Regions from separate parts of the Metasolibacillus sp. FSL K6-0083 genome, predicted to be linked through region 2. Evidence: riboswitches for the same ligand, from Rfam matches in the RefSeq annotation. Region 2 holds a riboswitch; the other holds the start of a gene.
What was found. Region 2 has a riboswitch for thiamine pyrophosphate ahead of MHB51_RS04790 (thiamine phosphate synthase). Riboswitches for the same ligand answer to the same signal wherever they lie in the genome.
Positions count from the first base shown of each region.

Region 1 (4,400 bases), 1.1 Mb from region 2:
GATAACTAGCATTGCCTCGAAAATCCTGCTGTTTTTCAAAAGCTTTTAACAGGACATCTTGAACGATATCCTCTGCTACTTCCTTGCTTTTCACATATGTAAAGGCGAGCCGCAACAGTTCCTCACCATGCTCACGAATAAATTGCTCTAGCTGTGACAACCGCTATCCCCCCTTTTTCGTTTCACGTTAGACGGAGCACCTGCTCATTTGGTTTCAAATTTTGAAACTATGTTTTATTTACAGCGTATAATAAAGTGAACCCCCAGTCTATAAAGGCTCTCACATACTTCTATGAAATTGATGATAAAAGAACGGTTAAAATTTGGGATTTTACAAATGGAGGGATGGCAATGCGTGTACTGCTAGAAATCAAAGGAACTTCACAATACGATGCGAGCGTTCAGCCAAATTACCAAAATTCTGCATGTGGTCCAACAACGCTACACGTTATTTTAAAGTATTTTCACATAGCCAAAGAAATTAATGATTTATATAAACAGCTAGGTACAACAAAAATCGGCTTATTTCAATGGCGTCTCATCAAAAGAATGCGCAAGTTGTTCGGTGCTAATTTTACTATTCAAGGTTGCTCGCTTGCAGAAGCATTGGCACAGCTTGAACAAGGAAATCCTGTGGCATTGAAATTCGACCAATATTTTAACCTACAGTGGCGGTCAAAAAAGAAGCCTCTATTCAAATATCATTGGGTTCCACTCATTGGCTATGAAAGAAAAGACGGGGAATTATATTTAATCATCCATGATAACGGTGGACGAGGCCGAAACAGCCAAATACGTTCATTTTGCTATGAGGACAATAAGCATGTGTTAAACTTTGTAAAAATAGAGCAGAAAAATACATAAGGGCTATATGAAAAAGCAACTGCCTTTCCATATAGCGCTAAAACCTGCTGCTCCGTTTATCCCGCATTAACGGGCAGTAAGACGCCCACTTCAAAACTTATGTGAAAATACGCTAAGGATTATTAGGAAGTCAACTGCCCGTAAATGCCCGAATGGTTCAACTAACAATCCGTGGAGAAAAGCATCCACGGATTGAAGGTTCACTTTATCCCGCATTAACGGGCAGTAAGACGCCCACTTCAAAAATTATGTGAAAATATGCTAAGGATTATTAGGAAGTCAACTGCCCGTAAATGCCCGAGTGGTTCAACTAACAATCAGCAAGGATGAGGAACATCCGCACTGATTGAAGTTTCACTTTATGATACAGAAGCTATGCCATGTAATTTTTTTGCGACGAGTAACCTTATTTTCTATATCGTTTCAAAACGCTTTGCAAATACAGTGTTGCGCAAACTTACTGCAATAATAACCCCTAGCACCGCACCAATTGCACTTGACACGAGGAAGGCTGGCATAAAAGCAAGTGCCGTAACAGATGTACCCATTAATATTTTTGCATATGGGACAGCTACTAATGATGCAATCACACCTGTACCAATCACTTCACCAATACCCGCCAGCCATACTTTATGGCTATATTTATAAGCTATAGCCGCTAAAAAAGCCCCGATGACACTACCCGGAATCGCAAGTAACGAGCCTGTTCCCGTAAAAATACGAACTAATGCTGTAACGAAAGCAATTACTACAGCTGGCACAGGTCCTAACAATATAGCACTCACAACATTGACAGCATGTTGAATAGGATATGCACGCGCAATACCTGTAGGAATCGCTACAAACATTGAACCTGCCACTGCAATGGCCACAAACAGCGCCATAACAGTTAATTTACGAACTGACATAAACAACACCTCTTTTAATTGTTATTTTTGAGCATTACTTATCAGCGGATTTGCGCAAATTATTTGCACATTTCTTTCCAAGCAAATTTTCCTCCTAAAAATAAATTTAAAAATGCCGCACCCATTGTAGAAAGGGAGCGGCATAGAGTGAGCAAATTCAATCAATGTCGCCACTTCCCTACGCTAGTGTGAGCTAGATCAGGTTCAAAGGGTCTGCATAGTACATATACATCTCAGCCTTTCAAAAGGCTCCCCTAGTGGTGCAAGCAATTTTCTTCTATTATTACGGTAATTTTGTTATTCGTCAATGTCTTTATAGACCAAGCGAACGTGCGTGGCGGATAATTAAGCGCAAGCCTTTATTATCCAGCTGTGATGCAACCGCCTCATTAAACGCAGGAACTACTAAGTCATTCAGCTCCGCTTCAATGGCTGCATCGCAATTAATTGTCGCGAGCTGATGCGAGAGCTTTAGCATGTCCATACTTTCATGGATTTTAGTACGCTGCGCAGGCTTTAGTTGGTCAAGTGCTGCTAGCACTCCCTCAATTGAATGATAGGTTTGAATGAGTTGCAGTGCTGTTTTAGGACCAATTCCTTTGACACCCGGATAGCCATCGCTCGCATCCCCCATAAACGCCTTCACCTCAGCAAATTGCTTTGGGGCGATGCCATATTCTTCGCGAAAGCGCTGCTCTGTGTACGTATCATATTCTGTATAACCCTTTTTAGTAAAAGCGATTGTTGTCTTATCATTTAATAATTGTAATAAGTCGCGGTCACCGCTAATGACAGTAATCTCCGCATCGTCTTTCCATTTCTCAATCATGGAGCCGATTAAATCGTCTGCCTCCAAGCCGCTAATGCCGAAGTTTTTCCAGCCCATCATTTCTGATACATCCTTCACCATATCAAACTGTGGCAGCATTTCTTCTGGTGGTGCAGGGCGGTTTGCTTTATATCCCTCGAATAAATCATTGCGGAATGTATGCATGCCCATATCCCAACAAACAGCTAAATGTGTCGGCTTCATCAAGTTTTGAGCTGTTAAAACATGACGGGCAAAGCCTTGTACTCCATTTGTTGGCGTGCCATCCTCTAAACGAATATATTGTTTCATCGCAGCGGAGGCGAAAAATGAACGAAATAGTAGTGCCATGCCATCAACAATAAGTAAATGTGGTTTTTCCATATGTATTCCTCCATTCCCCCTTAGCATAACATGACGCTAGCGAAAAAGTCATTTTGCGCCTGCTTCTAGCGTCTTACATAGGCGAAAAGAGTCATGCCTACACCTAGTGCAGCACAAACTAAATACATTTGTGAATAGGGCAGTAAATCTGCGACTGATCCCATCACTCCCCCTCCTAAAGTAATACCTATGTCTGCTGTCGCAATAAATAGACCAAGCAGTATGCTACGATTAGCGCTCGGCAATACAAAGGTTAAATAGGTTGTTAAAAAATGATTATCACAAACAATTGTCAATGCTTTTTCTAAGGGAAATCGAAAACAGCTGCTTACCTACTTATCCAAAGGATTTTCGGTAAACAGCTTCGTTAATAATCAATAACGCTTCAGCTAACTATAATCTAGATTTTCTTAAGCTTGCTTAAAAACTTCTCTTTATTAACGAGTGTTTAGCTACCCGCTGAAATCGGTCAAATGCTTACATTCACCTCCCCATCTTTAAAGGTAGGTGACCTCTGTATCTGTCGCTTAACTATCGGTACAGAAAGCATTTGCCCAAAAAATTAAGGCATTAAATATTGTGCAATTTTCTCTACATCTTTATTGAATACACGGTCCTCTGTAATACCTGCCGCAATTTCACGGATTTCTTGCCATTTTTCATATAACTTTGGAGCCATTTTCTTCACATCTCGATATTCAACAGCTGTCGCAGCACAAAATGCTTCAATAGCTAAAACACGTCGTGTATTCGCAATTATATTATAGGCATGGCGCGCGCCTGTTGTCCCCATGCTAACATGGTCCTCTTGATTTGCAGAAGATGGAATAGAATCAACAGATGCTGGATGTGCAAGTGTTTTATTTTCTGATACGAGGCTTGCTGCTGCATATTGTAAAATCATCGCTCCCGATTGCAAGCCTTGGTGTGCACTTAAAAATGCTGGTAACCCTTCGCTTAGAGCTGGATTGACAAGACGCTCGATACGACGCTCAGAAACATTCGCTAATTCAGCAACACCAATTTTTAAGAAATCCATCGCAAAAGCAATTGGCTGACCGTGGAAATTCCCTCCTGAAATAACGCAGTCCTCTTCATCAAAAATTAATGGATTATCTGTCGCCGCATTCATTTCAATTTCTAGCTTTTCCTTTACGTAGTTTAAAACTTGCCAGCTTGCCCCATGAATTTGTGGAATGCAGCGTAAAGAATAAGGGTCTTGTACACGCAATTCACCTTGCGTTGTCATGAGCTCGCTGCCTTCAAACCAATCGCGCATACGAGCTGCTACAGCGCTTTGTTCTTTAAAGCCGCGCACCTCATGAACAGTAGGATGGAAAGCATCTTTAATACCTCGTAAACTCTCCAATGTTAAGCCGCTAATCCACTCGCTCGCGTAGGCTAACTTTTCAGCTTCAATATAGTTTACAACACCC
Region 1 is NZ_CP152046.1:3,685,597-3,689,996, reverse strand. Features, by position in the region: gene MHB51_RS17225 (sigma-70 family RNA polymerase sigma factor) at 1-160, opposite strand, end outside; gene MHB51_RS17220 (C39 family peptidase) at 352-864, shown strand; gene thiW (energy coupling factor transporter S component ThiW) at 1,278-1,772, opposite strand; TPP riboswitch at 1,931-2,038, opposite strand; gene MHB51_RS17210 (5'-3' exonuclease) at 2,086-2,964, opposite strand; partial or broken gene MHB51_RS17205 (MFS transporter) at 3,030-3,233, opposite strand; gene hutH (histidine ammonia-lyase) at 3,527-4,400, opposite strand, start outside.
Region 1: another riboswitch for thiamine pyrophosphate. It lies ahead of thiW (energy coupling factor transporter S component ThiW); the one in region 2 lies ahead of MHB51_RS04790 (thiamine phosphate synthase).

Region 2 (4,400 bases):
ATGGTCATCTGCTTTAATTTCCTTGCTGTCACGTTCCGCAGGCTGTAAGATTTCCGCGTTTACTTCAACAATGGCAAGCTCTTTATTGAGCTGTAAATGTTCTAGTAATTGGACAACAGTTGTAATAGATTTTGGTACTTCCATATTGTGACCGTTGACGTATAAGCGCAAAATGCACACCTCCTTTAAATCGTAAAGCGTTGCAATGAAAAAGGCGCTAACCGTTGCTTTGCTACGCTATCACCCAATAAGAATTGACTAAACAAAAGCCCAGTAATGGCACTTAATAAAATACCGTTGCGATAATGTCCTGTGCATATAAATAAATTGCTATATTGCGTAGTACCCATAATTGGAAGTCCGTCTATTGTTTGTGGCCGCACACCACACCAAGTTTCGACAATCTCAGCCTTCGTTAATGATGGCATTATATGAATAGCTCGGGATAATAAAGAATAAATGCCACCGACAGTTACTGCATCATCTTCTAGCAGAGGATAGCTCGTAGCACCAATCAATAAACGATTATTGTGCTTTGGTACGATATAACAGCCATCTGTTGAAAAAATGGTTGCCTTCGGTAGCTGTGCCGCTTTTACCATTAAGCATTCCCCTTTTACTGGGTGCACCGGGCAAGTAATATGAAGCTTGGCTGCAAGCTTCGCTGTCCAGGCACCCGCAGCCAAAACAGCTTGCTGAACAGCGTAGCGCTTAGAGGCTGTCTGGATATGTGTAACTTGTTGTTGCTTTTTCTCTATCGCAATAACTTCCTCTTCAATTATATTTGCGCCAAGCTTCTGTACAGCAAGTGCTAAAGCCTTTGTTAAATTTCTTGCATTTACTTGATGGTCCTCGTATATATGGAAGCCCTCTGTAATAGAATGACCCAATAAAGGTTCGTATTGCTGTAACTCTGTTTGATTTAGCCATTGTACAGAGGTAGGGCGGTCCTGATATAAAAATTGATACTGCTGCTGCAAATTTACTCTATCTTCCTCAGCAGCTGCAATTTTAATTAGCCCGGAAGGTAATAAACCAACTTCTTGCCCAGTTAAATGTAATAGCTCCTCGGCGAGTGCTTTGTGTAGCTCTCGACTTTCCAGTGCTAAATGATAAAGGGGCGAAGGTGTGTGAAATTCATTTTGACCACCAAGCATACCCCCAGCAGCGAGTGATGCTGTCGTTGTTTTTTCTGTATGGAAAATCGTCACAGGCTGTTGCTGTTTTAATAATTGATAGGCGATAGATAATCCAATAACCCCACCACCGATAATCGTAAAGCCTTGACACTTCATAAATTGCTCCCCTTAGTTAAAAAACATTGATATTGCGGCATAGCCCTGTGCGCCGACCTGCATCACTTGTTGTGCATTGCTGCTTGTTATACCACCGAGTGCAAGCACGGGTATTTTGACAGTACGGCATGTTTCAGCAAGTGCCTGAAGCCCTTGCGCTGGTACATTTGGTTTACAGGTTGTTGGAAAGACAGGAGAAAAGTATAAATAATGCATACCTCTTTCAGCACTTTGTAACGCTTCAGCCTTTGTATGCGTAGATTGCCCACATATAAAAGGATGCTGTGTCACATTTACAGCCTGATTTGCTGCAAAATGACAGCCAAGTAAGTCGTATTTGTAAGCGAGCTCCACATATGTATGAATGATTAATTGCTTTGCACTTATACCAGCCTGTAAAAGTGCGGCAATTGCGTTATCGATTTCAGTAAGTGAGAGCTGCTTTTCGCGAATAATAATGGCATCAACACGAGTAGCGACATCCTTTATTTGGTCAATTGTTTGTGGTGTAAAGCCTTGACCACTTGTAATAGCATGAATCATTTTAGTTTCCTCCAATAAAAAAACGTTACTTCTCCCATAGGAAAAGTAACGCTTACTTAAAAAATCGTAACAAATAATAGGCGACCACTTTCCTACGCTAGTATCAACTAGATCAGGTTCCAGGAATCCCAAAGTTTACTTTGATCTCAGCCGTTCACAACGGCACCTCCAGTGGATGGCTATGCAATTAGTTAACAATATAGCATATGTTTTCTAGAATGTCACGATGGAATTATCAGTTAATTCATTACTATTGAAATTTTAGTAAAACGATTAATGCAAACGCAATGATGTTTTTCAAGGGAAAAGTAATTTTGTGAATGGCTGATTTCCGACATATTTTAATAAAATATTCTAGCCATTTCCCCATATTTGGTATTAAATAAAGTATACATAAAAGAAAAATCCCTGATTAATACAAATGGATTTCGTAGAATAATTCGTTTGAAAAAGCACTGTTAGTTGGGATAAGGAGCAGTAGAATGCTTTATAGAGGGGGAATGGAAATGTACTTTATACAAATGTCTGGCTTCCCAGGTTCAGGAAAATCTACACTGGCCAGAGAAATCGCTAATAGAATGGGCTTTATCATTATTGACCACGACATTGTAAAATCTGCTTTATTAAATTCGATTGAAGCAGACAGCTCTTTTGATGGAAAGCTTGCCGGGAAAATAAGCTATACGATTGATTTTTCATTAGCTGATTTTCATCTATCTCAGGGGCACAGTGTGATTCTTGATAGTCCGTGCTTATACGAGGAAATGATTGAAAAGGGAATAAAATTAGCTCAAAAATATGATGCAGAATATAAATATATTGAATGCTACCTTGATGATTTTGAGGAAATCAATCATCGTTTAAAAAGCAGAGAAAAGATGCCCAGTCAAATTAGTGAAATTCGTTCGAAGGAAGGCTTTTATGCTACGCTTAACAGTGCAAAAAAGCCAACCGATTTCAAATGTTTAGTAGTTGATACAAGTCAGCCGATAGAAAGATATATAGAAAATGTCATTCGTTATATTAAATTTCGTATGCCAAGGGGAATTAAATAGGATTAAAGTAATTTATCCCTAAGACGCTTACGGTTAAGTGGGAGCCCCACTGCGCATAAAAGCCCAATTGGTTCAACTAACAATCAGTGAGGATGAGGAAAACCCCCGCTGATTAAATTTTCTCTTTATATAATAATCATGGTTGTGAAATTATAAATGTGGATGAAAAATTACATAAAAAGCTATTAGATTTTTTCAAAGAATGGAGGCATCAATCAAAACCATGATGAAGGCGAAAAGGGGAGGAATAATACGAAAACTGAAGCTTTTAATTATTGGGCTACTAGTTGCTGCGCTGTTCTCAGGCATTATCTTTCCATATTCAATTTTTAGTGTATATCCGACTGTCGCAGTAGAGACTGATGAAATGCGTCAGCAGAAATATAAGGAGGATTTAGCGGTTTTGCAATCGCTATATGAGGAAAAAGCGCTGCAACCAGATTATGTTGTGTCTTATTCGATTTCCTTATTGGCATTGTATGAGATGAGCTGGCTGACAGATTTCAATAGACCTATGAAACGTGCGCAGTGGGGACAAATTTTAACAAATGTTCAATCTGCCAAAAATGCTCTTATTCATTTAGGTTTTCAAGAGTCGATGCTTTCAACTGAGGCGAAAATGTATTTAGAACAAATGGTCGATTTATTAATGCACATGGAGGAAACAGTAGCTTATCATATAAATAAGCAGGGTACTTATTCGCGCAAACGTATAAATATTGCGATTAGCAATTTACAAAATGATATCGCCTTTTCATTAGGGCTCTATACTCGTTTTTGGCAAGAATATTATAATGATAAATAGGACTAAGTGATTGGGTGAGGAGCAACTATTTTACTAATTTTAATGTTTATTTTACAATGATAGTAGATTTACATAGGAATGGGGAGCAGCTATGGTAAAAGAAAAATTATTTTCTCGTGAAATAAAATTTTGGAAAAGTTTAATATTTAAAATGATTTTAGCGGTAGGGCTAAGTTTATTTATTAGCTCACATATTTCACAATTTATTAGTTTACAAGTTAGTAAAGTAATTGAATTAGATGGTATTGCGGGCGTTGTAATTAATACATTCATTTCATTATTTATCGGAACAGTAATTATTGCGCTATGTACACGCTATATTATTTTAAAGCGAATGAATCGAGTACTAAAGGCAATGGCACAGGCAGCTGATGGTGATTTAACAGTACGTATTGACGATAAATACAAAGATGAAATAGGGCAATTGTCGACAGAGTTTAATCATATGCTAGAGCAAATCGGAACAGTGATTGAAAAAGCAAATAAAGCCTCGACAGATGTAACAGCTTATACTCGAGAGTTTGCGGCGATTACAGAGCAAAGTAGCACATCTGTCGAAACGATTTCTAACTCTATTCAAAGTATGGTCGTTGGCGCAGCGGGGCAGTTAGAGCAGATGCAAAAATTATCAGAATCATCGGATTTAATTAGCAAAGAAATGGGTCAGGTATCCTCTGTCGTCCAAGATGTAGCAGATGTAGC
Region 2 is NZ_CP152046.1:1,010,811-1,015,210, reverse strand. Features, by position in the region: gene thiS (sulfur carrier protein ThiS) at 1-180, opposite strand, end outside; gene thiO (glycine oxidase ThiO) at 186-1,295, opposite strand; gene MHB51_RS04790 (thiamine phosphate synthase) at 1,308-1,838, opposite strand; TPP riboswitch at 1,911-2,018, opposite strand; gene MHB51_RS04785 (ATP-binding protein) at 2,345-2,893, shown strand; gene MHB51_RS04780 (hypothetical protein) at 3,096-3,698, shown strand; gene MHB51_RS04775 (methyl-accepting chemotaxis protein) at 3,790-4,400, shown strand, end outside.